DNA from 4 places in the Allobosea sp. F3-2 genome. Region 2 is predicted to be linked to each of the others. Evidence: predicted binding sites of a transcription regulator. Region 2 holds the regulator's gene; each other region holds the start of a gene.
The links. Region 2 encodes LexA, which represses DNA repair genes until DNA is damaged. Its sites were predicted from a motif close to TGTTCNNNNTGTGTTCNG; they were not measured.

Region 1 (7,527 bases), 330 kb from region 2:
CAGCGATTACTGGAAGCTCGGGCTGCCGCTCCTGATCTGGTTCTTCGTCGTCGCCGTTTTCATCGTGCCACTGATCTGGCGCTTCTGAGGGAGGAAACGATGCGTTGGAAGTTTGCTCTATTGGCCATCGGTTTGGCTCTTGCAGGCTGCAACACCAACTCGGCCGACCAGCGGACGCTGGGCGGCGGGCTCATCGGCGCGGGCACCGGAGCCGCGATCGGTGGCATCGCGGGTGGCGGCCGCGGGGCTGCAATCGGTGCAGCCGTCGGTGGCGTGACCGGTGCGGTGATCGGACGCGCGACCACCCCCAACAACTGCATCTATCGCGACCGCTACGGCCGCACCTTCGAGGCGCGCTGCCCCTAACCGTCGCCGATCATTCCGCGCGGTGCCATGCGACGGCCGTGACACCGCGGATGATGGTATTCTCAAGCTCGATCCGCGAGGCGCGCTCGACGCGCCTCGCGCCAGAAGCCTGCCGCCCAGGACGAAAAGCATGATCCGCGTGGGCAAGAAGTATCAGCACCTGATCCACGGCGCAGCCTGCGGCTGCTCCAATCCGATGCTCGTCCAGGCCTCGCGTCGCCTGGAGACCTTCACGCGCCGAGGCCTGCTGACGGGGGCGGCCCTGCTGGCCGGCGCAGCCGCCGCGCCGGCTCTGGCGCAGAGCACAACCCCTCCGACCAGGACCCTCTTCCGGCAGGTCAGGCTGTTCGATGGCAAGTCCAACAGCCTGCAGTCGAACGCCCAGGTGCTGGTCGAGGGCAATCGGATCGCCGCGGTCGACACCAGCAACAGCCCGCCCCAGCCAGACTGGACGGTGATCGATTGTGGCGGCCGCATGCTGATGCCGGGCTTGATCGATGCCCATTGGCATACGCTGTTCGCGGCGATTCCCGCGCCGATACTAATGACCGGCGATCCGGCATCGATCTTCACGACCGCGACCGCCGAAGCCAACCGCACGCTCCTGCGCGGCTTCACCAGCGTCCGTGACGTTGGCGGACCGGTCTTCTCGTTCAAGCAGGCGATCGACACGGGGGTGATCCCTGGCCCGCGCATCTTTCCCTCCGGGGCGATGATCACGACGACCGGGGGACATGCCGACCTGCGCATGCTGAGCGACATTCCGCGCGATCCTGCGCGCCTCAGCCTGATCGAGAGCATCGGCGGCGCGGCGATCGCCGACAGCGTCGGCGATCTGAGTATGCGGGTCCGCGAGCAGCTGATGCAGGGCGCCTCGCAGATCAAGGTCGTGGGCGGCGGGGGCGTCTCCTCGCCGCGCAGCCCGCTCGACATGACGACCTTCAGCGAGAGCGACCTCAGGGCCGCCGCCGCCATCGCCCGCGACTGGAACACCTATGTGACCGTCCATGCCTACGCGCCGCATACGGTCCAGCGCGCCATAGCGGCGGGGGCGGCCTGCATCGAGCATGCCCATCTGATGGATGAGGAAACGGCCGGCCTGATGGCCCAGAAGGGCATCTGGCTCAGTATTCAGCCCTTCCTGAGCGAGGCGGATTCCGTGCCGCTGACGGGGCCGAGCCGCGAGCGGATGCTGCAGGTCTTCGGCAACACGCCGCGGGCCTACGAACTCGTCCGGAAGCACGGCATCAAGACGGCGTGGGGATCGGACCTGCTGTTTTCGCCGGAATTGACGCCGCGGCAGAATGTGATGCTCACCCATCTCGGCCGCTGGTACAGCAACGCCGAGGCGCTGCGCATGGCGACTGCAGGCAATGCCGAGCTTCTGGCCCTGTCCGGCCCGCGCAACCCCTACCCGGGCAAGCTCGGCGTGATCGAGCCGGGAGCGCTGGCGGACATTCTGGTCGTCAACGGAAACCTGCTTGATGACCTCAAGCTTATCGAGCAGCCCGATCGGAGCCTTGCCGTCATCATGAAGGACGGGAAGCTCTACAGGAATTCACTGGCTTCATAGCGGGCTGCGTTGATGTCTCGCAGGCCGCGCAGGCCGGAACGCGCGCCCGGACCGGCAGGCCGGCGCATCCTTGCCGGAAAAGGGAGCGCAACAGTATGATGGACAGGCGTCTCTTCCTGTTCGGCCTTCTGAGCGGCGTCGGCCTGGCGCCGAACGGCGCCACTGCCGAGGCCAGCCTTCCCCCCGGCGACGATCGCCCCGTCACGAAACAGCTCGCACGCACGCTGGATAAGGCCGACGCCGTCTTCAGCCAGCAGCGGCCGCAATTGCACTATAATCGCCAGCGCCAGCACGGACAGCCGCCGCCGCGGCAGCGCCGCCAACGCCGGCGTTGGCCGCATTGGCGCCATCGCAGACAGTAAGCCACCCTGCTCTACGCAGGAACTGCTACCGAGCGGGAGGCTCCCGCCAAGCCTCCCGGAGTGAAAGGGAATGGCGTGTTCGGGAGCCCGAGTTCCGTCGGGCGCCGCCTTCAGAACGGGATGTCGTCGTCGAGATGGCTCGACGAGGAACGACCGCCGCCAGCGCCGCCCGACATGGCCGGCTGCCGCGAGCCACTGCTGCTGCCGCCCATCGCGCCGGAGCGCCCGAAGGAGCCACCGCCGCCCGAGCGGTCGTCCATATAGCCGCCGCCACCGCCGCCTTCGCTGTACTCATCCGAGCCGCCCTGGCGGCTGTCGAGGATGGTGAGCTCGCCGCGGAAGCGCTGCAGCACGATCTCGGTGGTGTATTTCTCGACGCCGGACTGATCCTGCCACTTGCGGGTCTGGAGCTGGCCCTCGATGTAAACCTTCGAGCCCTTCTTCAGGTACTGCTCGGCGACCTTCGCCAGGTTCTCGTTGAAAATCACGACCGAATGCCACTCGGTGCGCTCCTTGCGCTCGCCGCTCTGCTTGTCGCGCCAGGTCTCGGAGGTGGCGATACGCAGATTGACGACAGGCTCGCCGCTGCCGAGGCGGCGCACTTCGGGGTCACGCCCGAGATTGCCGACCAGAATGACCTTGTTGACGCTACCAGCCATGACAGGCTCCATTTCCTGCGCACTTCACACAAACCGGCCGCCCGACCGGAGCCGAACCCTATCGGCCGATTAAGGCATTATCAATGATGTTCCTGTTTTGTTCAAGTGACTCATACGAGGTTTTCCCCTGCTGATTCGCACGATGTCCGGCTGGCGCGGAGCCGGGTCGCGGCCAATCGCCGCCGCTTTCAGCCGGGCGATTTCCGGGCGCCGAGCGTCGCCTGCGCCATTCGGTCGAGCAGCACGGCGAGCAGGACGATGGCGAGCCCGCCGACGAAGCCGAGGCCGGGATCGGCCCGCTGCAGGCCGAGCAGCACGACTTCGCCGAGCCCCTTGGCGCCGATCATCGAGGCGACCACGACCATGGCCAGCGCCATCATGATCGCCTGGTTCAGCCCTTGCAGGATCGTCGGCCGGGCGAGCGGCAGCTCGATCAGCCAGAAGCTCTGCCGCGGCTTCAGGCCCAACGCCCGCGCGGCCTCGATGAAACCCGGATCGACGCCGCGCAGGCCAAGCTCCGTCAGCCGCGCAAAGGGCGGCAGCGCATAGATCAGCGTCGCGACGAGGGCCGGCGCGCGCCCGAGCCCGAGCACCATCGCCACCGGGATCAGGTAGACGAAGCTCGGGATGGTCTGCATCAGATCGTAAAGCGGGGTGAGCGCCCGGCCGAGACGCGGCAGCCGCGCCGCCGCAACGCCAAGCGGCAGCCCGATCAGCACGACGAACAGCACCGCGACGGCGACGAGGGCGAGCGACTGCATCGCCTCATTCCAGACGCCGAGCCCGGCCAGCGCCACCGGCAGGACCGCCATCGCCAGCGCGAAACCGATCCGCCGTGTCGCCAGCCAGGCGCCGGCGGCGACCGCCAGGACGAAAGCGGGAACCGGGATGTGCTGGAGTGCCATCTCAACCAGCCGAACCGGCGCGGTCAGCGTCGCACCGAAACCGTCGAGCTTGTCGCCATAGCCGGTGACGACGGCATCGACCGCGCGGTTGACGGCGCCCTGCAGCGCCTTGCCGAATTCCGGCACGAAAGCGGTCGTCACAGGCTCGACGCAACCTTCGTGGCGATATCGGCCGGCAACCATTTGCGCCAGATGTCAGGCTGCGACTTCAAGAAGACGATGGCCTGCTGCTCGGGCGTGACGCCTTTCTCGCGCGCCTCGGCGAGCATCTTCGAGGTCATGTCGCTCGTCGTGCCGTAGCTCTTGAAGAAGGTCACGAGCTGCGGCGCCTTCCTGGCGAGGTCGACATTGGCGCCGATGACCACCTTGCTCGTCGGGTAGGCGGTGGCGCGCTTGGGGTTGTCGCTCGCCTTGAGTTCGGCCCAGATCGCGGGGTCGAAGGGCGGCTCCTCGAGCTTGACGAGGTCATAGGCCCCGAGCAGCCAGCTCGGGCCCCAGTAGTAGAACAGCACCGGGCGCTTGCGCTTGAGCGCGGCTTCGATGGCGGCGACCAGTGCCTCGCCCGAGCCGCCGCGCGTATTGGTGAAGTCCTCGGCGAGCCCGTAGACCGCGAGCTTCTTGGTGTTGATGCCTTCGCAGACCCAGCCGGCGACGCAGTTGTAGAAGCGCCCCTTCCCCGGCTCCTCCGGATCGGCGAACAGGTTCTTGTAGCGCTTGAGATCCTGTGCGGACTTCAGATCGGGCGCCTTGGCATCAGGCCCGGAGACCAGATAGCGCGGCACGAACCAGCCCTCGTTCGCATCGGGAAAGGCCGTGCCCAGCGGCTCGACCTTGCCGGCCTCGGCTGCCTTCACCCAGGCCTCGACCGGATTGGCCGTCCAGATTTCCATGACGATGTCGACATCGCCGCGCGCCAGGCCGTTGACCAGCGGCGCGATGGCGCCAGGCACGCGCTCGACCTTGCAGCCGAAGCCGCGCTCGGCGATCGCGCTGGCGACGGCGGTGTGGAAGGCGGCGGAATCATAGTCGAGCCCCGCCATCTTCAGCGGGCGGTCGAGCTCGCAGGCCATGGCTGGAGCGCCGAGCCCCAGGCCAAATGCGAGCGCTGCGACTCCAAGAAGGGTTTTCATCGTCGTCGCTCCCCCGGTTGACCATGACAGAGGCCGTCGCGAATGATCGCACAGGCGGTTCGCGCTGTAACGCGGGACCGGGCGAATTGATCCCGGCTCGCGACCTTTCAGCGGGACCATCGCTCATGTGGCGCGGCGAGACTACGCCCTCCCCTGTCAGTGCCCGTCAGGACGTTAGATCGCCGTGCGTCCTACCGGACGCGAAGTGGCGATCTATCCTTTTGTTTGAGCACCGGATTTGCCCGAAAAGCGGATTCCACTTTTCGGTCCGATGCTCCAGGCGCGTGAACGCCTGTCGACACGGCTCCCCCAGAACCACCGCCGGCATTCCGGGTTGGCCCCTGGGCCGAGCCCGGAGCCCATGAACACGACGCTGCAGGCATGACCGTGTCGGGTCGGAGCTCCCTTCTGGCCCGAACAGTGTTCATGGGTTCCGGGCTCAGGCCTTCGGCCTGCCCCGGAATGACGGCGGTGGGGCCGCGAAGCCGGTTCGGCAAGGTCCGCAGACGGCCCATTCCCGACGTCTGGAACGTCTGCTGCTGCTGGGCAACGGGTATGCAGGGAATCGTTACCGGAGCGACATGAGATAAGTCGTGACGCCAGCGTCGATGCTGATGACGGGCTTGTCGCCCGACACCTTTGACCGATCGATTCCGGCATCGCGGAGCTGGGTCTCGGACAGGTCGGCGATGACACGGTGGGTACGCTCTCGAACAAGAGCCCTGCCGAAAGCCCGGCAGATGCGTCCGAGCGCACCGCTCAGATTGAGAATGGAAAATGTGGCGGCTTGCGGAAACGCTTGCGTGATCGGTGACATGGCTCATCTCCAAAGGTAGCGTTCCAACTGCGAACGGGACGAGCGTGCCACCACCGCGCTCGACCCGTGTTCGCCCCGGCGTGAACTCCATGTTTCGACAGGTTGGCCGAGACGTGAAATCGGCGTTAAATCGCAATTTGCCGCGCGATGGTCGTGACTTGAGCGCCGCGAGGTGCCGCATGCGGTTGCGAATTCTGGGCGGATTGGATTTCACGTCGGCCGGCGGCGAGCCCACGCAGGACGTGACCCGCCAGACGCGGCTTCTGCTGGCGTGTCTCGCATTGGCTGGAGCCAGGGGTCTCAGCCGAGCCGAGTTATGCGCGCTGTTCTGGCCGGACCGCCCGTCCGCGCAAGCGCGCAGCAGCCTGCGCCAGGCGCTCGCCGCCATCAGGAAAGCGCTCACCAGCGCTCCCGGCGATGCCGATGCGATATCACTGCAAAGCGATCTGGACATCGTGAAACTGGTGGCCAACCCCACGACCGTGGATGTCTTTGCATTCCGTCACGGCGTGAAGCAGGACGGTCGCGAGGGTTGGATCGTCGCGGCGAACGCCTATCGGGGCGAATTACTTGCTGGCGTCGAGGTGCCGGACGATATCGAGGAATTCCTGACACCGCATCGCCGGGGTCTCAGCGCTCAGGCGCAAGCGGTTGTCGAGGGCCTGAGCAAGATCGATGATGCTGATGGCGAAGCGCTGAGCGCTGCCCAAGCGCTCGCGGAGCGCGTGCTTCAGTCCATCCCCGCATCGGAGGAGGCGCATCGTGCGCTGATGCGCATCCATTTTCGGCGAGGCCGGACGAACGCAGCGCTGCGGCAGTTCGAGCAGTGCAGGGAAGCCCTGCGACGGGAGCTGCAGGCCGAGCCGGACGGGGAAACCAGGCAACTTCTTGGTTCCATTCAGTCATCCGTCAACGACAAGCATGACAAGCCCCGGCGAGCCGAAGCCGGCGAGCCAGAAGCGAATGGGACGGCAAACCTCATGATCAGCGGGCCGTCTGTCGCGATCATGCCGTTCGATAATCTCGGTGACGCCGCCGACGAGTATTTCGCGGATGGTGTGGTTGAGGAGATCACGGCGGCGCTTTCGCGCATTCGCGATTTCTTCGTCATCGCGCGACAGTCGGCGTTCACATTCAAAGGCCGTTTTGTTGACGTGAAGGAAGTTGGACTCGCGCTTGGGGTTGCCTATTTGGTTGAAGGCACGGTGCGACGGGGTGGTGATCGGCTGAGGATCTCCGTGCAGCTTGTCGACACGCTCACGCGAACGCAGTTGTGGTCTGAGCGGTACGAGGGCGCGACCGCCGAAATCTTCGAGTTCCAAGACCAGATCGCGACGCAAGTCGCCGGAGCGCTCAAGCCGGCGATCCGGGGAGCAGAGATCGAGGCCGCGCTGCGAAAGCCGCCGGCGAGCCTGCGGGCCTATGATCTGGTGATGCGCGCCTTTCCGAAGCTGTGGGGCCAGAACGCTGCAGCCATTGAGGAAGCCATCCCGTTGTTGACGGACGCACTTGGGATCGACCCGAAATATGGGCGGGCCCACGCCTTGCTCGCCTGGTGCCATACGCTCAAAGTCACCTATCTCTGGACCTCGGAACCCGACCGCGAACTGGAGGCCGCACGGCGCGCGATCGCAGCGACGGCCGGCCTGATCGACAATGACCCGACGGCGTTGACCGCGGCAGGCGCCGCTACCAGCTTCTGTGGCGACCAGGAG
Region 2 (7,527 bases):
CTCATCGTTCACCACGGTCTCGCCGGTCTGCGGCGCCTTGAGGCGGATGACGGGCTTCACGTCGGTTGGCGCGGTCGCCGGGTCGCGGTCGCGCCAGCGCCCGTCATAGCGCAGCGGCTTGCCCTCGGCGCGCGCCTTCTCGCGCATCTCCTCGAGCTCGGCCGGGGTGGCGTAGCAGTAATAGGCCTTGCCGGCGGCGAGCATCTGCTCGGCCACCTCGCGGTGGCGCGCCGCGCGCTGGAACTGATAGACGGTCTGGCCGTCCCAATCGAGGCCGAGCCATTCCAGCCCATCGAGGATCGCGGCGATGGCGGCTTCGGTCGAGCGCTCGCGGTCGGTGTCTTCGATGCGCAGCAGCATCTTGCCGCCTTGCCGGCGGGCATAGAGCCAGTTGAACAGCGCCGTGCGGGCTCCGCCGATATGCAGGAATCCGGTGGGCGAGGGCGCAAAGCGCGTGACGACGGCGTTGCTCATGGGGAGGCGACTCCGGCCGGGCGGCAGCAACCGTCCGGGGCAAGACAGGGAAATGGCGCCGGTCGTGACATGACAACCGGCGCGCGCCCTGTAACATGGCTTGGCCGGAAAGGTTAAGCGTTCAAATCGCAGCGCCAGCGGGGGAGGGGCGGAGAATGCAGCCGGGGCCGCCGGGGCAGGACAAGCCGCGCGGCGCGCGAGCCGAAGCCTTGCCCTTGCGTCTGCGGCCGTCATGGCTGGCCCCTGCGCGTCTCGACGCCTGGCTGCGCGACTGGCAGGCGCGCTTCGGCCGTGCACTTGAGCTGGAAGCCGAGCGCCGCCGCCCGTTCCTGTGGCTGCCCGTGGCGATGGGGGCCGGCATCCTGCTTTATTTCGCGGCCGACCGTGAGCCGGCTTTGTGGGCGCCGCTCGCCGGTTTCGGCATGAGCGTGGTGTTCGCCTATATCCTGCGGACTCGCCGTTTGGCCGCGATGGCCAGCCTGGCGGCGGCCGCTGCCTTCGCCGGCTTCGCGGCCGGTGTCTGGCGTACCGCGGATATCGCGGCGCCGATGCTGGAGCGACCGCGAATCGGCAAGCTGACGGGCTTCGTCGAGAGCGTGGAGGCACGCGACAACGGCGCCCGCATCGTGCTGCTGGTAACGGATTTCGCCGGGATTCCGGCAGCCGAGCGTCCGAGGCGCGTGCGCGTCAATACCCGTGCCGGTTCCGTGGCGCCGGGAGATCATGTCGTCGCGACGGCGCGGCTGCTGCCCCCGCCGGGGCCGGCACGGGCGGGCGGCTATGATTTCGGTCGCGATGCCTTCTTTCGGGGCATCGGCGCTGTCGGCAGCATCGCGGGCAAGATCGCCCTGGCGCCGCCGCCTTATCCGATACCGACGCGCCTTGCCGTCGATGTCGCCATCGACCAGGCCCGCAATGCCTTGACCCAGCGTATCGCCGAGGTGGGGGGCGGGCAGGGTGGGGCGGTCGCCGCCGCCCTCGTCACGGGAAAGCGGGGGCTGATCACCGAGGCGACGAACAACGACCTGCGCGCCGCCGGCATCTACCACATCGTTTCGATCTCCGGCCTGCATATGGTGCTCGCTGCCGGGACGATCTTCTGGCTGGCGCGCGCCCTGCTGGCGCTCTCCCAGACAGCCGCGCTGCGCTGGCCGATCAAGAAGATCGCGGCGGTCGCGGCGATGATCGGCGCGACCGCCTACTGCATCTTCTCGGGCAGCGATGTCGCGACGGAGCGCTCGCTGATCATGACGCTGGTGATGCTCGGCGCGATCCTCGTCGATCGTGCCGCGCTGAGCATGCGCAATCTCGCGCTTGCCGCGATGATCGTGCTGCTGCGCGAGCCGGATGCGCTGCTCGGGCCGAGCTTCCAGATGTCCTTCGGAGCGGTTGCAGCATTGATCGCCTTCGCCGAACGCTGGGAGGGCCGCAAACGTGCTCAGCCGCCTCCGGTGCTGCCGTGGCCGTTGGGGCCGGTCTGGACGGCGGCGCTCGGCATCCTCGTCACCACCTTGCTGGCGACGGCTGCGACAGCGCCCTTCGGTGCCTATCACTTCCAGACTTTCAACCCCTTCGGCCTGCTCGGCAATGCGATGGCTCTGCCCTTCGTCTCGCTCTTCGTCATGCCGGCGGCCGTCTTTGGCGTGCTGGCCTATCCCTTCGGGCTGGACTGGCCGGCATGGGCGCTGATGGGGCTGGCTTCCGATGTCGTGCTCAAGGTGGCGCATTGGGTCGCGACCATCGACCATTCCACCGTGATGATCGCGGCCTTCGGCCCGGTGGTGCTGGTCTGCTTCGTGCTGGCGCTGCTGTGGCTGACGCTCTGGACCACAGCCTGGCGCTGGCTGGCGGCGTTTCCTCTCATGCTCGGCGTCGCCATCGCCGGCAAGCCGGAACGGCCGGAAATTTTCGTCGAACGCGACGGTTCGGGACTGGCGGTGCGGGGCTCAGATGGCCGCCTCGCGATTGCGGGCAAGCCTAGCCGTTTCGTGCTGCAGCAATGGCTTGCAGCCGATGGCGACAGACGTTCGCCGGACGATCCGACCCTGCGCGCCGGCATCGCCTGTGATGCGCTCGGCTGCGTCGCGAAAATCGCCGACGGGCGCACGGTTTCCTACGCGCGCGAGCGGCTGGCGATCATCGAGGATTGCCGTCGCGCCGATCTCGTCGTCACGGCGATTCCCTGGAACGGGACCTGCAAGGCCCGGCTGGTCGACCGGATGGCGCTCTCGCGCGATGGCGCGACGTCGCTCTATCGAGCCGGTGCCGGCTGGAGCAGCCACATCTCCGAACGGGCCTCGGCAGAGCGCCCCTGGAGCCGCCCTAAAGCATCGCCTCCCGCACAGCCGTCACCGCCATCGACGCCGGCGTTGCAAGCCGGCTTCGCGAACAGCGACCCGGATTCCTTATAAGGCGCTCTTCAGGCGAGGCACATCGCGGGCCGTCATTGCGAGGAGCAAAGCGACGAAGCAATCCAGGAGGACTGGGTGAGACGTTCAGCCCAGTCCTCCTGGATTGCTTCGTCGGCTGCGCCTCCTCGCAATGACGATTCCTCCGATCTTACGGCGGTCTAATAGCGCCGCATCAGATTGACGAGGCGGCCCTGGATCTTGACCCGGTCAGGCCCGAGCACGCGCGTCTCATAGGCGGGGTTGGCGGCTTCGAGCGCGATCGAGGAGCCGCGCTTGCGCAGCCGCTTCAGCGTCGCTTCCTCATCGTCAATCAGCGCCACGACGATGTCGCCGGTATTGGCCGAGTCCTGCTTGCGGATGATGACAGTGTCGCCGTCGAGGATGCCGGCTTCGACCATCGAGTCTCCACGCACTTCCAGCGCGTAATGCTCGCCGGAGCCGAGCATGTCGGGCGGTAGCGAGACGGTGTGGCTGCGGTTCTGGATCGCCGAGATCGGCGTGCCGGCGGCGATGCGGCCCATCACCGGGATCGCGATGGAGGAGCGGCTGTCCTCATCGGCGGCAGGGCGGGGCTTGGCGAGACTGGGCTGCGCGCCGAGGCCGCCCTGGACGACCGCGGGATTGAACCTTGGCCGCTGCTGCGGGGCACCGAGCCCGTCAGGCATCTTGATGATCTCGAGCGCACGCGCCCGGTTGGGCAGGCGGCGGATGAAGCCGCGCTCCTCCAGCGCCATGATCAGCCGGTGAATGCCGGATTTGGAGCGCAGATCGAGCGCATCCTTCATCTCGTCGAAGGAGGGTGGCACACCGCTCTCGCGCAAGCGTTCCTGGATGAAGCGCAGGAGTTCGTGTTGCTTGCGTGTCAGCATGATCCCCGCGGGCCCCTCGAAGGCTGGATTCGAAACAAAGCAGGAACACCATACGCGTTCCACTTGTGTTCCGCAAGCAGCGATGCCGTCGCGGAATGCGCGGGCATTTCACCGATAAGAAAACACTTCGGACATTCCGGACAACCCGCGTTAGCAGCGCCGTTCCGGAATCCATCGTAAAAGCCTGGCGCTCTATGATGGATTCCGGGACAAGCCCGGAATGACGGTGCGCTTGCGGAAAAGACGGTCCAGGCTACCGCAGCGGCAGGATGCGGCAGCCGTCGCCTTTTTTTGCCGGCGCGGCATGGGCTGGCCGGATTGTCAGCGCCTGCGCCCGCGCCAACGTGCCGAGCATCGAGGAATCCTGCCGGTCGAAGGGCGTCGCCATCCAGCCATCCGGGGTCAGCTCCAAAGTGGAGCGCAGATAGTCCTCGCGCTCGTCATTTCCTGGCATGTCGCGGCCGAGACGGGCTGGGATGCTGCGGTCGCGGTCGGCCTCGGCCATGCCGAGCAGCGCCTCGATCAGCGGCAGGACGAAGAGATGGCCGCAGACGATCGAGGAGACCGGGTTGCCGGGCAGGCCGACCACGACCATCCGACCGAGCCGGCCGGTCATCATCGGTTTGCCCGGCCGCATCGCGATCTTCCAGAAGCCGAGCGACATCCCGGCCCGCGTCAGCGCCTCTTGTACAAGGTCATGGGCGCCGACCGAGGCACCTCCGAGCGTGATGAGGACATCGGCATCGGCGGCCCGCGCCTGGCCGATCCTGGCGGCGAGGTCGGCATGATCGTCGCGGGCGATGCCGAGATCGAGAACGGCGCCGCCGGCCTTCTCGACCAGCGCGGCAAGCGAGAAGGAGTTCGAGGCGACGATCTGGTCCCGCCCCACCGGCTCCCCCGGCGCCACCAGCTCGTCGCCGGTGGCAAGGATCGCGACGCGCGGCTTGCGCCGAACCGGCAGCGAGGGATGGCCCATCGCGGCGGCGAGGCCGAGGGCCGCGCTGTCGAGCACGCGCCCGGCCGGCAACAGGGCGTCGCCTTCGTGGAAATCCAGCCCGGCTGCCCGCAGGAACTTCCCCTGGGCCGGCGGCACGCGCACGCGGATCGTCGGACTACCGACGCCATCGGCATCCTCCTGGATCAGGATGGTGTCGGCACCTTCCGGCATCGGCGCGCCGGTGAAGATCCGTACGGCTTCACCGGGGCCGACAATCCCCTCGAAGGCCCGGCCGGCAGCGGATTCGCCGATCACGGCGAGCGAGACGCCTTCGGCCATGTCATCACCGCGCACGGCATAGCCGTCCATGGCGGAATTGGCGAAGGGCGGCTGGGTCCGAAGAGCCTTCAGGTCACCCGCGAGCACCCGCCAGGCGCATTGCGCGAGCGGCAGGCTTTCGGCCCCGGTCGGCCCCGGAATGCTGTCGAGCAGCGCCTTGCGCGCGACGGGGACCGGGGTGAGCGCCATCAGAGCACGGTGCCGAAAAGTGGAAACCGGTTTTCGGATGACATCATGCTCGACTTCCTCGTTGCGGAGCCTTCGCCTCATAATCGCCGGACTGGCCGCCGGATTTGTGCAGCAGCCGGATGTTCTCGATCCGCATCGCCCGATCGACCGCCTTGACCATGTCGTAGACGGTGAGGCAGGCGACGGAGACAGCGGTGAGCGCTTCCATCTCGACGCCGGTCTGGCCCTTCATCTTGACCTCGGCACGCACGCGCACGCCCGGCAAGGCCTCGTCGATCTCCAGATCGACCCCGATCTTGCTGAGCAGCAGCGGGTGGCAGAGCGGGATCAGCTCGTGCGTGCGCTTGGCGGCCATGATGCCGGCGAGGCGCGCCGTGCCGAGCACGTCGCCCTTCTTGGCGTTGCCGTCGCGCACGATCCTGACCGTCTCCGGCGCCATCACGACCTGGCCTTCGGCGATGGCGACGCGGGTCGTCTCGGCCTTGTCGCCGACATCGACCATATGCGCCTGGCCTTGGGCGTCGAGATGGCTGAGCCGGCTCACGCCGCGTTCTCTTGCGCGGTGCCTGTCAGCAGGGTCCGCGTTGCGGCCGCAACGTCTGCCTGCCGCATCAGGCTCTCGCCGACGAGGAAGCTGTTGACGCCGGCCTTGTTGAGGCGGGCGATGTCGGCATGGGCGAAGATGCCGCTCTCGCCGATGACGATGCGGTCCGACGGGACGCGCGGCGCGAGCCGTTCGGTCACCGCGAGGTCGACATGGAAGCTGCGCAGGTCGCGGTTGTTGATGCCGAGCAGCCGGCTTTCGAGCTTGAGCGCCCGGTCGAGCTCGGCATCGTCATGCACCTCGACGAGCACGTCCATGCCGAGCGCGTGCGCGGTCTCGTTCAACGCCCTGGCGGTGTCGTCGTCGACGCCGGCCATGATGATCAGGATGCAGTCGGCGCCCCAGCTGCGCGCCTCGTAGACCTGATAAGGCTCGTAGAGGAAATCCTTGCGCAGCGCCGGCAGGCCGGAAGCCTCGCGCGCCTCAGTCAGGAATTCCGGTCGGCCCTGGAAGGAGGGCGCATCGGTCAGCACGGAGAGGCAGGCTGCGCCGCCGGCGGCATAGGCGCGGGCGAGCGAGGGCGGATCGAAATCGGCGCGGATCAGCCCCTTGGATGGGCTCGCCTTCTTGATCTCGGCGATCAGGGCCGGCTTGCCCTCCGCGAGCTTGGCGGCGAGGGCATCGGCGAAGCCGCGTGGCTTGCCGGCAGCACGGGCGCGACGCTCGATCTCGGCCGGCGGGATGACGGCCTTGGCGGCCGCGATCTCCTGGCGCTTGTAGGCTTCGATTTTGGCGAGGATGTCGGTCATGCCGTCCTCACGCGTTCGAGGCTTTGATGAGGGCGTCGAGCGTCGCCTTCGCCTTGCCGGAATCGAGGGCGGCCGTCGCCTGGGCGAAGCCGTCCTTCAGGCTCGCGGCCTTGCCGGCGACCAGCAGCGCTGCCGCGGCATTGAAGGCGGCGATGTCGCGGAAGCCGGTCCTCTCGCCGGCGAGCACGGCATTCAGCGCGGCCGCGTTCTGCTCGGGCGTGCCGCCGCGCAGCTCCTCCGGCTTGGCCGGCTCGAGGCCGACATCGCCGGGGCTAATCGTGAAGCTCTCGACCTTGCCGTTCTCCAGCGAGACGACGCGGGTCGGCCCGGTCGTGGTGATCTCGTCGAGCCCGTCGGAGCCGTGCACGGCCCAGACGCGGGTCGAGCCGAGCGAGGCCAGCACCTTGACCATCGGCTCCAGCCAAGTCTCGGAAAAGGCGCCGATGAGCTGGCGCTTGACGCCGGCCGGATTCGACAGCGGACCGAGCAGGTTGAAGATCGTGCGTGTGCCGAGCTCGGTGCGCACCGGCGCGACATGGCGCATCGAGGCGTGATGCGTCGGCGCGAACATGAAGCCGACGCCGGCCTCAGCGATGCAGCGTTCCGTGCCCGCCGAATCGAGGCCGACCTTGACGCCGAGCGCGGTCAGCACGTCGGCCGCGCCGGAGCGCGAGGAGGCGGCGCGGTTGCCGTGCTTGGCGACGGGCACGCCGCAGGCGGCCGTGATGATCGAGGCCAGCGTCGAGACATTGTAGGAGCCGGAGGAATCGCCGCCGGTGCCGACGATGTCGATCGCCTCGGCCGGGGCCTTCACGGGCAGCATCTTGCCGCGCATCGCGCCGACGGCGCCGGCGATCTCGTCGATTGTCTCGCCGCGCACGCGCAGCGCCATCAGGAAGGCGGCGGATTGCGCGTTGGTGACCTCGCCGGAGAGGATCGTGTCGAAGGCGTCCCG
Region 3 (7,527 bases), 540 kb from region 2:
CAAGGGAGAGGAGCGCAAGACGTTCGACTTTCCCAGCCCCACGACACTGCGCAACTGGCTCGACCGCTTCGCGGCGGCGGGCCATCGACGGCAGGCCTTTCGGCCACGCTACGACGAATGCGGGAACAGGCATCAGCTAGACCCCCGCGCCTTGAAGGTCGTCGAACGGAACGTTCTCCGCTATGCGAGCCGGGCCAAGCCCACCATTGCGGACATTTACGAAGCGGTCGAAGCCGATATCGACGAGCTGAACCGCAGCCGGCCGGAAGATCCTCGGGTCTACGTGAGCGAGCGGGCGATACGACGCCGAATACGGAAGCTCGACCCGCTCTTCGTCGACCTGGGCCGCATGGGGCCCGACCGCGCTCGGAAGAAATATACGCCCGTCGGCGACGGTCTTGGCGAGCTGGCCCGGATGGAGCGCGTCGAGATGGACGACTGGGACATGGATCTCCATGCCGTCATTCACCACAAGCACGCGCGATACTATGTCACCGACCGGGCGCTGGCGAAGGCGAAGAGTCTGCGAAAGCAGAAAGTCACCGTGCGATGCACCGTGACCGCCGCGATCGACGTCGCCACGAAATGTATCGTGGGGCTGGGCGTGAGCCCATTCGCTCCCTCGACCGCGGGCTCAAAGTCCGCGCTGCGCACCATCGTCGCCGACAAGAGCTTGCTGGCAAAGTTTTCCGGGGCCACGGAGAACTGGCCCATGCTGGCCCGACCGAGGGAGATAGCGACCGACGGCGGCCCGGCATTCCAGGGCGACTTCCACCAAAGCGTCGTCGACCTTGGGATCATCCATCGCATCGGCAACGGCGATCCGCGGTCCAGGGGCACGATCGAATCCTTCTTCAGGACTTTCAAGCGCTTCTGCCGCATGTTTACGGGACAGGCCTTCTCGAACGTCGTCGAGCGGGGAGATTATCCCGCCGAACTCTTGGCCAGCCTTGTGGTCGAGGACCTCGATCGACTGCTCACCCGCTTCATCGTCGACAGCTATCATCATCGCCCGCACAGCGGTCTCGGCGGACAGCGTCCCTACGAAGCCTGGGACAAGGCGACCAACGATCTCGATCCGCCGCCGGATCATATCCAGCGGCAAATCGCCTTCGGCATTCCGTTGCACGACAGAGCCATTTCGGCGGCAGGCGTCCGCTACCTCCACGTGGACTACAAGCATCCGAAGATGGGCGTCCTCCATGGCCTCGTCGGTCGCGGCCGATTGACCGCGGTTGTCGATCCTCACGATATGGGTGCGATCCACGTCCTCGTAAGGGAGGACCATCGGTGCCATTTTTCCGGCGACGGCCACTACCTGACGTTCACGGCCGAGGGCTTCGAGGGCACCAGCGTCGCCCAGCATCTCAGTTCGAACCGGATATTGCGGGACTTCGAGCGCCAGCAGAATGAGCTGGGGAAGCCGTTTCGCCTCGGCGCTTTTCGGGCAATCCGAAAGGAGGCGGAGGAGCTGCGGATCAGGGCTGGCGTTCCCTCGGAAGAACTCGATGCGAAGGTGTTTCGGAAATTCGTTCGCGAGATCGAGGTCAGGGGCGGACTTGCCGCCGAACCGCGAATGCGGCCGACGGGCGCACCGATGAACGGAGACGACGGAACCTCCGGGATCGGCACCCTCGTCGTCGCCGTCTCCCCCGAACCAAAGGCAGCGCCTTCTCCCCATCCATCTTCCCCGAAGGCATCGCTGCCCGGTAGGTCGATCAATCTCTATGATGACGAGGAAGACGCATGAGCCAGGACACCCGGACTGGGAGACCCGGTCGCCTCGCTGCGGCGGATCCATTCACTGACGACGCCGCGTACTTCGACATGATGCGGTCGCGGATGCCGGAACGCGACCAGCGCATCATGGCTCGGCTCGAAAAGGTCAAGTCCGTCTACGTCGAGTGCGGCCGGGACAAGGCGTTGCGCGATGCGTTCGATACCTTCACGCGAAATCTTGTGCCCGGAGCCAGCGGGGGCTGGCGACGGTCAGGTTGAGGGGTGGACCAGTATCACCATTCGGGAGCGTCTGACCGGCGAGCAATGAAGGATCGCAGGCCAGAACGATGCGGCTCCTCCTGATCGAAATCAATGAATCCGCGCGCGGTCAACAATCTAATTTCGGCTAAATAATTAGGCACATCACGGCATTTGGCAGCGACATAGTCCGCGTTTATCTGGAGGCTAGGTGATATCCCCTTATTGTCAAACTCACTCTCATCGACCATCCACCCAAATAACTCGCGAGTCATTCTTGGTAAGCGAGCAATTTCGTCAATGAAACGGTCAAGTACTGATTGCGCCTCCTCTCGGTCGTTAAACAACCCGGAAACATCCTCATGGGAGGCGAAGGCGGATGCGTCAGATCGTCCAACGTTGGGATTGGCTTCAATGAAGTCGAGCATGCTCGTCTTGAAACTACCGTCTGGCAGCTCGGGCTCCAATTCGATCACGATGCGTCGCTGCTCATCGGAGAGCTTACGGTGGACAGCCTGTAGGTCCGGAAGCGAAAGGTCCATGATGTCGCGGCACAACTCGGTGATGCCCACGATGTCATCGTTCTCGTTGAATTTATACTTTGCAGTCAAAGTGGTGTCGAGCGAATAACTTCCCTGCCGTTGGCCAATTATCAAAACCTTGAATCGATCGTAAGAGACCGCATCGATCGGCGATATTTTACTCAAAGTGCCATTAATCTTAGATGAACCGGCTTGTGAGGTAACTTGATAAGCGATTTTTGCACCAATGCTCTTGTCACCCAAATCTAATCCAGGCGTATTCACTCTTTCCTTATTCAGATTTTGAAGATTGTATCCATAGACTAAATTGAGAATTTCCTTGAAAAAATCTTCAAGAACTCGATTAAGATCCATCTGATTGAGCTTGCATCGTTGACGCACTTGGCTCGCGATTGCATCAAGGTCATCGATGATCTGTCCGACGAAGTAGCCCCGACTCGACATTTCCACCCCCAAGCGTTGGAAGCGCCTTCTACTTCGCCGCAGAAGAGAGTTCCAGCACGTCCGCACCAACTTTTAGGCACACCCCCCGCGAGCACTCCCAGTGCGGAACTTTGCGTCCGTTTAGAACAAAACTTTGGGTCGGAAGGGGCCTATTTGGGGGTGTTTTGGAACAAAACTTTGGGTCGGGCCTCAGTTTCTGAAAACGAAGGCATAGTGTTGCCTCGATTTCAGGATGAGTTCCGCAATCACTAAAAGCGCCCGGTTACGGCCGGGCGCTTTTCAATAGGGCCAACGGGCCTTGATCAGTCCCCATCAGCCGCGAAACGTGTGCGCTGAGAGCGGATTTTTGGCTGCGTCCTGCACGCGTTGGTCGAATCCGCTGAAGCCGATCCGCACCTCTCCACTGCGCCGCTGCTGGCGAACGAGCAGTATCCCCGCGCGGGTCGATGGCGAGGCTAGGCAGACAATCGACGAGATGCCCGAGCTGCCGGGAGCGATGACGATCAAAATAGGAACACCAGACCTCGGGAACCGGCGCTCCTTCCTCAGCCTGGCGCAGGATGAAGGCGATCTGCGCCTTAAGTGAACTTCGACTTCTTCATGCCGAAAACTCCGTCCGCAGCCCGTGCTGCTAAACTTGAATTTTCCAGATCTGAACGGTCCAGGAAACCGAAGGCACGTCACTATCGAGGGCAGTGCTCGGCCTGGCCGGCGGCCATGATCGGCTTGCGGCAGGTGACGAGCTCGCGGAGCGTGTTATCCGTTTCCGCGGCAGGGCGGGGCTCGCGGGAAGTTCAGCTTCGGCGAAGGCCAGAAGCAGGCAAGCGTCGCGGACAGCAATCTTGGCCATCGCGCGGCACTTGCGCGCATGTTCAGCGCCGGCCAGCGCGGTTCACCGGCCCGCCCCTGTTCATCGGTGTGCCGGGACGCACGCCAACGCCGGCGGCGCCCACGCCGGGCGTGACCACCGCGCGGCGAGCGACGGGCGCCACAGGACGCGCAATGCAGCCTTTCGGGATGCCAACCGTCTTGCAGTACACCACCGCCTCGGCGGGCTGGATCGGAGCCATGACCAGAAAGCCTGAGAGAATTGCTGAACCAGACAGGATCGACAGTTTCGCTTTCATGGGGCGTCTCCCTTGCTTGCTCGGAGTTGGTCGTCCCGAGTGATTTGGCATTCGACTGCTCTCGCGTGATTCTGAATCGAACGGTCATTGCGCAATGATCTTCATCGGCAGGCCAAGGATCTGAACGGGGACTGATACGATTGCCTCTAGTGAGCCGCCCAGCGCTTCCTGTGCGGCACCGGTGCCAGGCCGCCGGTGGACGCCATGCGCCAACGTGCTCTCCAATTGAGGTGCTATTTCAGCGAGCTGGGCGAACTTGTCGTGATTGGTCGAATCCGTGGCCTTGACGTCCGACAGATCGATCACGACTGCGCCCAGCTCCGCGAGTTCGGCCGTGTGGCTCTCAGCGCCCAGACGCTCCTGGCCGCCGGCGATGAAGCGCGACGCGCCCAGCGCCTTATCGTCCTTCGATAAGACGATGTAGAACGGCTTCCTCGGCTTTCCGAAACGACGCATTTGCGACTTGAACACATCGACGTCGATATCGGGCGCGGCCAGCACGAGGTTGCCAAGCTTGCCGATCGGCGGCAGATCGCCGGAGATCTTGATCTGCCGCAGCGCCTCGACCGTGACCCAGTTGCCCATCGAATGCGCCAGAATGTTCACCTGCTCGGCGTCGCTCGCAAAGATCAGGCGAATGGTGCGTTCGAGGTCGTCGCGCGCCGTCGTCGCGCTGTTGGTGTCGTAAACATACTGCGTCAGCTCGCCGCGCGACGCCCAGGTGAACAGCACCGGCACGGCGGGCGATTTGGCGTCGTGGACCAGCTGGGCGAAGCGATAGAGCCCCTCGGCGAACATCGTGTTGTAGCCGTGGATGAACAGCAACACCTTGCGGCTGCCGCGGGGGCGCGTCGCAAGCTGGGCATTGAGCGCCCTGACGAAGGCCTTCTCCCCTTCGAGATAGCCGGCCTGACGAACGACGAAATCGGTCTTGGGATCACCGGGCGCGGTCGAGGCCCACTCGATCTCGCCGGGCTTGTGCCTGGCAGGCACCGACACCTCGATCCTGGCGAAATCGAGCGGGCTTGCGCGCTCGCCGTCGAAGAATGTCCCCGGCGGTTCGTCCCGCTTGCGCGTCGTCGCGACCAGCATCGTGTGGGCGGCCGCTCCGGCCTCGATCCCAGCACCCGGGGCGAGGAACCCTGTCTCGGGGCGCGCGGCGCAGGCGCCAGAGAGCGACGCCGCCGCGAGCGCTGCGACAGCCGACAGGCGACGCGCCAGGGACACAAGGGCTGCGGGTGTGCCTCGGATGCAGACGCAGTCTTGTGCGTCCATGAGCGAGATCGTCACCATCAGTCAGTTCCGGAAACATTCGATACGCGTTACGAGCCAGACCATGAAGATGGTGCCGTCGAGTTGGCCCTTGCTCACGGCTGCCGCCGACGCTGTGGCGGTGCGGTGGAGGTGTCGCCTTGGTACATCTGCAGGCACACAAGCAGATCGACGTAGCTCGGCGAGCCGACGAGTTGGGCGCTCGCAGTGCAGGTTTCCCGGTGGGTCGCGGCTGTGCCGCTCCAAATCGCCTGAAGCTGACGCTCTGCATTCGCCTCGTCCCGTATGCAGGCTTGAACCGGATCGCGATCCTCCGGAGTCAGTGGCTGCGCCGTCCTGCAACTCGTCGTGATGTCGAAACGAGGAAGCTGCTGTGCCACGGCGGCGAAGCCGCAGAAGGCCCCGAGCGATAGCGCATAAACCAGGGAAAGGGCCTTCATGAGAGCCTCCTAACGATTAAGGTCTAGTATCGCTTCGAGTTCGGCCACGAGATACCGCACCAGGTCTCGATACTCGGCACATCGCGCCTGCTTCACCGGCGAGGACGAGTGCTGCCATTGCGCCAGCGCCGCGTCTGCCTCGGCGAGATCCGAGCAAAGCGCCCGGAAATCTTCGTCCCTTCTGGCAAGCCCCTCGATGGCATGCCCTCGGTCCGGGAAGTGGGCGATGGCGACCGAAATGGTTTGTGCCATGATGGGACCGGGTGCGTGCGGGAAACGGCGCAGTGCGCGGTCGCACAACTGTCAGCCTTGATCCATATCAAGTATTGTGGAAGTATCTTACTGTAGGGTACTGCGGTCAAAGCGCTCTCTGACGTTATGGTAGGGGCAGACCCATGCTTGGCGGCAGTGACAGCGCGGTCGGTGAGGTGCTGCCGGGATCGCAGCCTTCGGCAGATGATGTACGTGCCGAACTCGAACGGCTCTGCGCGAGCCCCGAACTCGACATTCCGGCCCGAGCCCGCAGGTTCCTGCGCTATATTGTCGAAGAGACACTTGCCGGTCACGCGGATCGCATCAAGGCCTATACGGTCGGAATTGAGGTTTTTGAGCGCGATCCGAGCTTCGACGCGCAGAGCGATCCGGTCGTACGGATCGAGGCAGGCAGGCTGCGCCGGGCACTGGAGCGCTATTACCTCGTCGTCGGCCTCTCGGACCCGGTCATCATCTCGATCCCGAAAGGCGGATACGTGCCGCGCTTCGAACGGCGTAACGTGCCGGTCGTAGACCGTTCCACTCCGGCCAGGCCTGCCGAGAGGCCGGTCGTCGCGCCGCCTCCGTGGCGGTGGTCACGCTGGCTCGTCACAGGCACGGCTGTATTCGTCGCCGCTCTCGCCGGTATGGTCCTGTGGCACACCTTGCCTGACGTCTCGAAGTCCGCAATCCCGGCATCGGCGGCGCCTACCCTCATCGTCATGCCGTTTGCAAACCTCGGCGAGCTTCCGGAAGCGAAGGTCTATGCCGACGGGTTGACCGAGGAAATCGTGAGCCAGCTTGCCCGCTTCAGGGAGCTGATCGTCCTGGGACGGGAGACATCGCGGAGCATCCCGCCGGGCGCCGATACCGCCCGTATCCGCCGGGAACTCGGTGTCCGATACGTGCTTGAGGGAAGCGTCCGGACCGCGACAAACCACCTGCGCGTGACGGGCCGCCTACTCGACGCGCAAACGGGGGCGGTGCTGTGGTCCCACACTTACGACGATGATTTGCGGGTCCGTGACCTGTTCACCATCCAGGACGATGTCGCGCAGAAAGTTGCAACCGCCGTGGCGCAGCCCTACGGCATCATCTTCCGAGCCGATGAAAGACGCACTGCCCCAAGCCCGCCTGACGACCTCCGTGACTATGCCTGCACCGTGCAGTTCTACACGTACCGGACAGCGCTCTCAGCGGAAAGCCATGCAGCGATCCGGACCTGCCTCGAACGAGCGATCGGTGCTCACCCGAGCTACGCCACCGCCTGGGCGATGCTGTCAATCTTGTACCTCGACGAGGACCGATTTGGGTTCAATCCGAAGGTCGGCTCTCCCACAGCAATCCAGCGTTCCATCGAGGCCGCACACCGGGCGATCCGGCTCGACCCGGAGAACGTGCGAGCGCTCCAGGCCCTGATGATGGCGCTGTTTTTTGCCCAGAAGCCGGCCGAGGCGCTCGAGGTCGGTGAAC
Region 4 (7,527 bases), 1.3 Mb from region 2:
CGAAGTCGCCGATGCCGTCATCGTCGACATCCATGCCGAGGCGACGAGCGAGAAACAGGCGATGGCCTATTTTCTTGACGGCCGCGCCAGCCTCGTCGTCGGCACCCACACGCACGCGCCGACTTCCGACACCCGCATCCTGCCGGCCGGCACGGCCTATCAATCCGATGCCGGCATGTGCGGCGACTATGATTCCGTGCTCGGCATGCAGAAGGACGAGCCGGTGCGCCGCTTCCTGCAGAAGGTGCCGGGCGCGCGGCTGGAGCCGGCCACCGGCGAGGGCACGCTCTCCGGCGTCGCAGTCGACATCGACGACGCCACCGGGCTGGCGAAGGCGGTCTGGGCCGTGCGGATCGGCCCGCATCTCAGCGAGGCCCTGCCGACCGCCTGGGTTTCCTGACGGCATCGCTCCCTCTCCTGTCTTGCACGGAGCAGGAGGCGGCGCCTATAAGGCCGGGCTTCCAGCATTTTTCTGCCGCAACCTTCGAAGGTAACGAGCTCCCATGGCCGGCCATTCACAGTTCAAGAACATCATGCACCGCAAGGGCAAGCAGGATGCGGTGCGCTCCAAGCTGTTCTCGAAACTGGCCCGCGAAATCACTGTGGCAGCCAAGATGGGCATGCCCGACATCAACATGAACCCGCGCCTGCGCATGGCCGTGCTCGCCGCCCGCGCCGAGAACATGCCGAAGGACAATATCCAGCGCGCCATCAACAAGGCGGCCGGTGGCGAAGGCGACAACTACGATGAGGTCCGCTACGAGGGCTACGGCCCGGGCGGCGCCGCCGTCATCGTCGAGGCCCTGACCGACAACCGCAACCGCACCGCTTCCGCCGTCCGCTCCTACTTCACCAAGGCCGGCGGCGCGCTGGGCGAGAGCAACTCCGTCTCCTTCATGTTCAACCGCGTCGGCGAGGTCAGCTATCCGCCGGAGGCTGGCGATGCCGACAAGGTGATGGAAGCCGCGATCGAGGCCGGCGCCGACGACGTCGTCTCCGACGAGAACGGCCATGTCATCACCTGCGCCTTCGACGCCCTGAACGAGGTCTCCAAGGCGCTCGAAGCTGCGCTCGGCGCGCCCGCCTCGGCCAAGCCGGTCTGGCGGCCGACGACGACGGCCCCGCTCGACGAGGAAAAAGCCGCCTCGATGATGCGGTTGATGGAAGCGCTCGACAACGACGACGACGTCCAGAACGTCTTCGCCAATTTCGAGATCGCCGACGACATCATGGCGAAGCTCAGCGCCTGATTTCAGGGCGCGTCATTCTCGGGCGAAGCGAAGCGCAGACCCGAGAATCTCCTGCCGAATGAGGCTCTCGAGCCTCCCTACAACGAGATGCTCGGGTCAAGCCCGAGCATGACGCATGATTGTCACCGCCCGATCACCGCATCCCACAATGGCAGGCTGATCAGCGCGCTCAGGAAGATCACCAGATAGGCGCCGCGCCGGAAGCTCTGCTCCGAGGCGAGGCGGAAGCCGTGCGTACCCGCCCAGAGTCCGATGCCGTAGACCGCGAAGAGCGGCACCGCCATCAGCAGCGCGCCGAAGCTGAGGATGCCCTTCCACCACAGGACCGTGCCGCTGATCAGCGTCGAGACGCCGAAGAAGGCTTGCATATTGGCCCGCGTCTTGTGCCGGTCGTTGCGCTGCGCACCAAGCCAGAACACCGCGAGCGGCATGCCGCCAATCGAGGCCATGCCGTTGAACAGCCCCGACAGCGCGCCGACCCCAAGCGAGAGCGAGATCGTCGGGCGCCCGTGATAGCGCCAGCCCGAGGCCATTAGCCCGACCGCGATCAGCACCAGCGTGGCCAAGAGCCAGCGCATCGTCTCGCGGTCGAGCCAGGTGAGCAGCCAGATGCCGGCCGGCAGGGCCAGCGTCGCGGTCAGCAGCAGCGGCAAGATCTCGCTCCACTCGGCCCGCTTGGCGCTGCGCGCCGCGATCGGCAGGGCGAAAGGCAGGTCGATGAACCAGATCAGCCCCAGCGCCGCCACTGGCCCGAGCACCACCGAAGCCAGCGGCATGAACACCATTGCGAAACCGAAACCGGTGAAGCCGCGCACCAGTCCGCCGAGCAGCGTTGCCGCCAGCAGCACGGCGATGCCGTCGAAGGTGAGTCCGGGCATGAAGGAGGAGAGGCTGAAGGGCATGGCGTCGGCATGAGCAAGTCTGATCCGGCGAACCATGCCCGCCGCGCTCCGGCAAGAACAACTTTCCTTTTTGATGCGATCGATGAGGGGAATTCATCCCTGCTCAAGTTCCGAGCGGGACAAATCCGAAACATCCGCTAGCTTGAGCGCGTCATGGCACCCGCGATTCGCATCATCGGCATCGACCCCGGCCTCCGGAAGACCGGCTGGGGCATCGTCGTCTCGGAAGGCAGCAAGCTCTCCTTCGTCGCCTGCGGCTGCGTCGAGAGCGACGGCAATCTCGCCCTTGGCGAGCGCCTGCGGCAGCTGCACGAGGGGCTGCACAAGATCATCGCCACGCATCGCCCGCACGAGGCCGCGGTGGAAGAGACCTTCATCAACCGCGATCCGCAATCGGCGCTGAAGCTCGGCCAGGCGCGCGGCATCGCGCTGGTCGTGCCCTCGCTCGCGGGCCTGAGTGTCGCCGAATATGCCGCCAACCTCGTCAAGAAGACCGTGGTCGGCGTCGGGCACGCCGACAAGAAGCAGGTGCAGGCGATGATCCGCGTACTGCTGCCCAAGGCCGAGACCAGCTCGGCCGACGCGGCGGACGCGCTCGCCGTCGCGATCTGCCATGCCCAGCATCGCGGCATGAAGGCGCTGGTCGCGCAGATGCGCGCGGCGGGTTGAGAGTGGCGGCCGGGGGAAAGACACGATGATCGGCAAGCTCAAGGGCCTGATCGATTCCTATGGCGAGGACCACGTCATTATCGACGTGCAGGGCGTCGGCTATGTCGTGCAGTGCTCCGCACGCACGCTGCAGCGCCTGCCCAAGACCGGCGAGGCGGCAGCGCTCTCGATCGAGACCCATGTCCGCGAGGATGCGATCCGCCTCTACGGCTTCATGTCCGATGTCGAGCGCGACTGGTTCCGGCTGATGCAGGTGGTGCAGGGCGTCGGCGCCAAGGTCGCGCTCGCCATCCTCTCGACGCTCGACCCGGGCGCGCTCGCGACGGCTATCGCCACCAACGACAAGGCGGCGATCGCCCGCGCGCCCGGCGTCGGCCCCAAGCTGGCGCAGCGGCTCTGCGCCGAACTCAAGGACAAGGCTCCGGCCTTCGGCCATATCGATCCCGGCGTCGTCCAGCTCTCCGGCGCGCTGGAGGACAGGAAGCTGCCGCAACCCATCGCCGACGCCGTCTCGGCACTTGCCAATCTGGGTTATCCTCAGGCCCAGGCCGTGGCTGCCGTCGCGGCCGCCGCCAAGGCCGCCGGCGACGGCGCCGGCACGGCCCAGCTCATCAAGCTGGGCCTGAAGGAACTGGCGAAGTGAGCGCACCGCCCGACGAGCTGGAATTGCGCGTCGTCACCGACAAGACCGAACTCTGCCGCATCATGCTGGCGAGCTGGGGCTCGCACAGCATGATGATCGACCTGCATGTCTATGACGTCGCCGAGATCGACGCGCTCGGCCTGTTCGAACCATCTGGCGCAACGGCCGCCCTCGCAAGCTGGACGGTCAAGGATGACACCGCCTATCTCTGCGCGCTCCATTCGCTGCGCCCCGGCGAAGGCGTGGCGATCCAGATGCTCGATGCTGTCATCGCGACCGCGAAAGCAGCCGGCGCCAAGAGGCTCAAGGCCATGCTGACCAACGACAACATGCCGGGCCTGACCTTCTACCAGCGCCGCGGCTTCCGCCTCTCCGGGCTTTATCTCGAGGCGATCGACGCCTATCGCTCGGTCGTGCCGACCATCATCAAGACAGGATACCGGGACATTCCGATCCACGACGCCCTCGAACTGGAGATCGCGCTGTGAGCGAGCCCAAGCGTTCCGGATTGATGACGGCCGAACGCCGCGACGACGACAGCGAGGCCTCGCTGCGTCCGCTCTCGCTCGCCGATTTCACCGGCCAGGCGGCGGCGCGCGCCAATCTCCAGGTCTTCATCAACGCTGCCCGCACCCGCGGCGACGCGCTCGACCATGTCCTCTTCGTCGGCCCGCCCGGCCTCGGCAAGACGACGCTGGCGCAGATCGTGGCGCGCGAACTCGGTGTCAATTTCCGCTCGACCTCCGGCCCCGTCATCGCCAAGGCCGGCGATCTCGCAGCCCAGCTCACCAATCTCGAAGAGCGCGACGTGCTCTTTATCGACGAGATCCACCGCCTCAACCCGGCGGTCGAGGAAATCCTCTACCCGGCGATGGAGGACTACCAGCTCGACCTCATCATCGGCGAAGGCCCCGCGGCGCGCTCGGTCAAGATCGACCTGCCGAAGTTCACCCTGGTCGGCGCCACCACCCGCGCCGGCCTCCTGACCACGCCCCTGCGCGACCGTTTCGGCATCCCGATCCGCCTGCAGTTCTACACGGTCGAGGAGTTGCAGGGCATCGTCGCCCGCGGCGCCCGCGTGCTCGGCGTGCCGATGTCCGACGACGGCGCCAACGAGATCGCCAAGCGCTCGCGCGGTACCCCTCGCATCGCCGGGCGTCTGCTGCGCCGTGTGCGCGATTTCGCCATCGTCGACGGTGACCCGATCGTCACCCGCAAGGTCGCCGACAAGGCGCTCTCCCTGCTCGACGTCGACGCCATCGGCCTCGACCAGATGGACCGGCGCTATCTCACCACCGTCGCCATCAATTTCGGCGGCGGGCCGGTCGGGATCGAGACCATCGCGGCCTCGCTCTCGGAGCCGCGTGACGCGATCGAGGAGATCATCGAGCCCTTCCTGCTGCAGCAGGGCTTCATCCAGCGCACGCCGCGCGGACGCCTGCTGACGCCGCACGCCTTCCGTCATCTCGGCATGCCCGAGCCTTCGCGCGAGACGGCGCAGTTCGGCTTGTTCGGAAACGACGAGGACGAGGCGTGAAGCAGATCGTGCGGAATTTCGCGCTGGCGCTCGCCCTGACGGGCCTGTTCGCAGTCCTGGCCATCTCGGCCCGCGCCCGCGACGACGTCCCGCGCGGGCCGGTGGAAGAAGGCTACGCCATCACGATCAAGACGCTCGCAGACAAGGGCAAGGCCCCGCCGCCGGCCTGGCGCCCGCCGCATCGCGACCGGCTGATGAGCAAGAGCCTGGCTGCGCTCTTCGCCCGCGACGATCTCTATCAGGACGAAAGCGGCGATATGGGCCAGATCGGCGCCGATCCCTTCCTCAACGGCCAGGACGGCGAGGTGAAGAAGCTGAGCTTCGACACGATCCCGGTTGCGGCCGGCAAGGCGACCGTGCTGGCCAATTTCCGCAGCTTCGGCAAGCCCGTGACCGTCCAGTTCCAGATGGTGCGGGAGGACGGCGGCTGGCGTATCGACGACATCGTCAACCACTTCGAGGGCAAGGACTATTCGATCCGCGAGCAGCTTTCGCAGCCCTATGACTGCGGCTCCTTCATGAACAAGCCCTGCAAGCGCTGAGCACTCCAAACCCTCATCCTGAGGAGCCATTCCGTGAGGAATGGCGTCTCGAAGGATGTTTAAGGAGGCTTCGGAACCCTCTGGGGCATCCTTCGAGACGCCGCTGCGCGGCTCCTCAGGAGAGGGCTGCGGGTTTCCAAAACAGCCTCTGAGCTTTCCGGGCCTTCTGCAGCGGCGTTGTCGGAACCTGCTGACCGATCCGCCGCTATTGGCGCGCAATCTTCGCGCGCATCATCGCGGGGCGCGCACCGGCATCCTTGAGCGCACCGGACTTCGCCGCCTTCGGATTTTCGACCGGCCGCATACCCTTGCCGGCGGTACGGCTCTTCGGGCGTTCCAGCGCACGCTCGCGCTGCTTCAGGGCGAGCGCCTTGCGGGCGAGGCTGCGCTGGCTCGGCGCACGCAGTTTCTCGGCCCGTCGGGTCTGCTCGGCTCCCACGCGCTTCAGCGCGACCGTCAGCGCATCGGCCTTGGCCTTGGTGCCCTGATTGTCCGAGGCTGGGCGCGAACCCTGCGGCGGCGCCTTGCCGCGGAACTCGCGGCGCTGCTGGCGGGCGATGTCCCGGGCGCGGTCACGCTTCTCGCGCAAGGTCCGGCCGAGATCACGCAGGCCGTCATCGCTTTCGCCCGAGAGCTTGCCGCGCCGCGTGCGCCCCACGAGATCGAATTCGGATTTGTCGAGAAGCCGTTCAAGTGCCTTGGCCGATAGCGACATGGATATCTCCGTATCGTTGTTGCCCCCGCCCCCTTGATCACGCGCCGGACCGCGCTTTTGTTCCCGCAGCCATTTACTCGCGATGCGTCTGCCCTATATGCCGGCCTGCATGACCAGCCCCCATCAGATCACTGTCCGCGTCTATTATGAAGACACCGATTTCTCGGGCGTGGTCTACCATGCCTCCTATCTGCGCTTCATGGAGCGCGGGCGCACCGAGCTGATCCGCGCGCTCGGCGTCGAGCAGCGCGAGCTCTTCGATGGCGAGACCGCGCTGGGTTTCGCCGTGCGCAAGATGACGATCGACTTCCTGCGCCCCGCCGTGATGGACGATCTGCTCACCGTCGAGACCCGCTGTGTCGAAGCGCGCGGCGCCACCATGGATCTCGCGCAGCGAGTGCTGCGCGGCGAGGAGGAGCTGATCACCGCCGGGGTCAAGGTTGCCTGCGTCGGTGGCGGCCGGGCCCGGCGCATCCCGGACGGTCTGCGCAAGCGCCTGATGCTCGACGATTGACGATATCGCGCGTGCCCATCGACGCCGGTCGGCTCGGCATGTTAGCGCTCTTAACATGAGCTGGAAGCGCGACAGACCCGAAACGCCCCGCGGCTATCACCACGGCAACCTCAAGGAGGAGCTGGTGCGGGCTGCGCTCGGGCTGATCGGCGAGAAGGGGCCGAACGGCTTCACCTTCGCCGAAGCCGCGCGCATGGCCGGCGTCAGCCCGGCCGCACCTTACCGGCATTTCCGCGACCGCGATGAATTGCTGGCCGATGTCGCGGCGCGCGGCTTCCAGGCCTTCGAAGCCGCCCTCGCGCGCGCCTGGGATCAAGGTCGCCCTGATCCCGAAACCGCCTTCCACCGGCTGGGGCGCGCTTATCTCGCCTTCGTTCATGACGAACCCGCCTATTATTCGGCGATGTTCGAGGCGGGCGTGCCGCTCGACGCCAGTCTCGAGCTGCGCGCCGCGGCCGACCGCGCCTTCGCCGGCCTGCGCCAGGCTTCCGAGGCCCTGATCGCCCAGCTGCCGCAGGGCAAGCGCCCCCCTGCCCTGATGATGGCGCTGCACATCTGGGCGATGTCGCATGGCGTCGCCGCCCTGTTCGGCCGCGCCGATGGCGGGCGTCGCCCGCTGCCGATGTCGGCTGCCGAGCTGCTGGAGGCCGGCATGCTGATCTACTTCCAGGGCCTCGGCATCAGCGGCAACGGCTCTTCCAACCCCGGCTGATTCTTTTCCGCGAGTCGGCTCCTTGACAATCCGCGGTGTCCGG

Region 1: a site for LexA is predicted at 3,048-3,065, ahead of ssb (single-stranded DNA-binding protein). Genes of this name have one in related genera too.
Region 3: a site for LexA is predicted at 3,188-3,205, ahead of FQV39_RS04680 (SMEK domain-containing protein). Genes of this name have one in related genera too.
Region 4: a site for LexA is predicted at 2,268-2,285, ahead of ruvC (crossover junction endodeoxyribonuclease RuvC). Genes of this name have one in related genera too.

The regions. Positions count from the first base shown of each region.
Region 1 is NZ_CP042331.1:815,953-823,479, forward strand. It holds gene FQV39_RS03895 (SLC13 family permease) at 1-88, shown strand, start outside; gene FQV39_RS03900 (YMGG-like glycine zipper-containing protein) at 100-366, shown strand; gene FQV39_RS03905 (metal-dependent hydrolase family protein) at 497-1,939, shown strand; gene FQV39_RS03910 (hypothetical protein) at 1,915-2,280, opposite strand; gene ssb (single-stranded DNA-binding protein) at 2,412-2,960, opposite strand; gene FQV39_RS03920 (ABC transporter permease) at 3,149-4,006, opposite strand; gene FQV39_RS03925 (ABC transporter substrate-binding protein) at 4,003-4,995, opposite strand; gene FQV39_RS03930 (YjiS-like domain-containing protein) at 5,564-5,812, opposite strand; gene FQV39_RS03935 (BTAD domain-containing putative transcriptional regulator) at 5,992-7,527, shown strand, end outside.
Region 2 is NZ_CP042331.1:486,369-493,895, forward strand. It holds gene gltX (glutamate--tRNA ligase) at 1-474, opposite strand, end outside; gene FQV39_RS02365 (ComEC/Rec2 family competence protein) at 630-2,885, shown strand; gene lexA (transcriptional repressor LexA) at 3,044-3,754, opposite strand; gene FQV39_RS02375 (molybdopterin molybdotransferase MoeA) at 4,008-5,219, opposite strand; gene moaC (cyclic pyranopterin monophosphate synthase MoaC) at 5,263-5,763, opposite strand; gene trpC (indole-3-glycerol phosphate synthase TrpC) at 5,760-6,572, opposite strand; gene trpD (anthranilate phosphoribosyltransferase) at 6,580-7,527, opposite strand, start outside.
Region 3 is NZ_CP042331.1:1,025,419-1,032,945, forward strand. It holds gene FQV39_RS04670 (transposase family protein) at 1-1,750, shown strand, start outside; gene FQV39_RS04675 (hypothetical protein) at 1,747-1,998, shown strand; gene FQV39_RS04680 (SMEK domain-containing protein) at 2,013-2,963, opposite strand; gene FQV39_RS04685 (hypothetical protein) at 3,836-4,090, opposite strand; gene FQV39_RS04690 (alpha/beta hydrolase) at 4,175-5,383, opposite strand; gene FQV39_RS04695 (hypothetical protein) at 5,458-5,802, opposite strand; gene FQV39_RS04700 (hypothetical protein) at 5,812-6,054, opposite strand; gene FQV39_RS04705 (adenylate cyclase) at 6,198-7,527, shown strand, end outside.
Region 4 is NZ_CP042331.1:5,593,890-5,601,416, reverse strand. It holds gene FQV39_RS25970 (TIGR00282 family metallophosphoesterase) at 1-400, shown strand, start outside; gene FQV39_RS25965 (YebC/PmpR family DNA-binding transcriptional regulator) at 504-1,250, shown strand; gene FQV39_RS25960 (sulfite exporter TauE/SafE family protein) at 1,373-2,188, opposite strand; gene ruvC (crossover junction endodeoxyribonuclease RuvC) at 2,306-2,821, shown strand; gene ruvA (Holliday junction branch migration protein RuvA) at 2,847-3,464, shown strand; gene FQV39_RS25945 (GNAT family N-acetyltransferase) at 3,461-3,952, shown strand; gene ruvB (Holliday junction branch migration DNA helicase RuvB) at 3,976-5,001, shown strand; gene FQV39_RS25935 (DUF3828 domain-containing protein) at 4,998-5,543, shown strand; gene FQV39_RS25930 (hypothetical protein) at 5,749-6,258, opposite strand; gene ybgC (tol-pal system-associated acyl-CoA thioesterase) at 6,368-6,772, shown strand; gene FQV39_RS25920 (TetR/AcrR family transcriptional regulator) at 6,828-7,484, shown strand.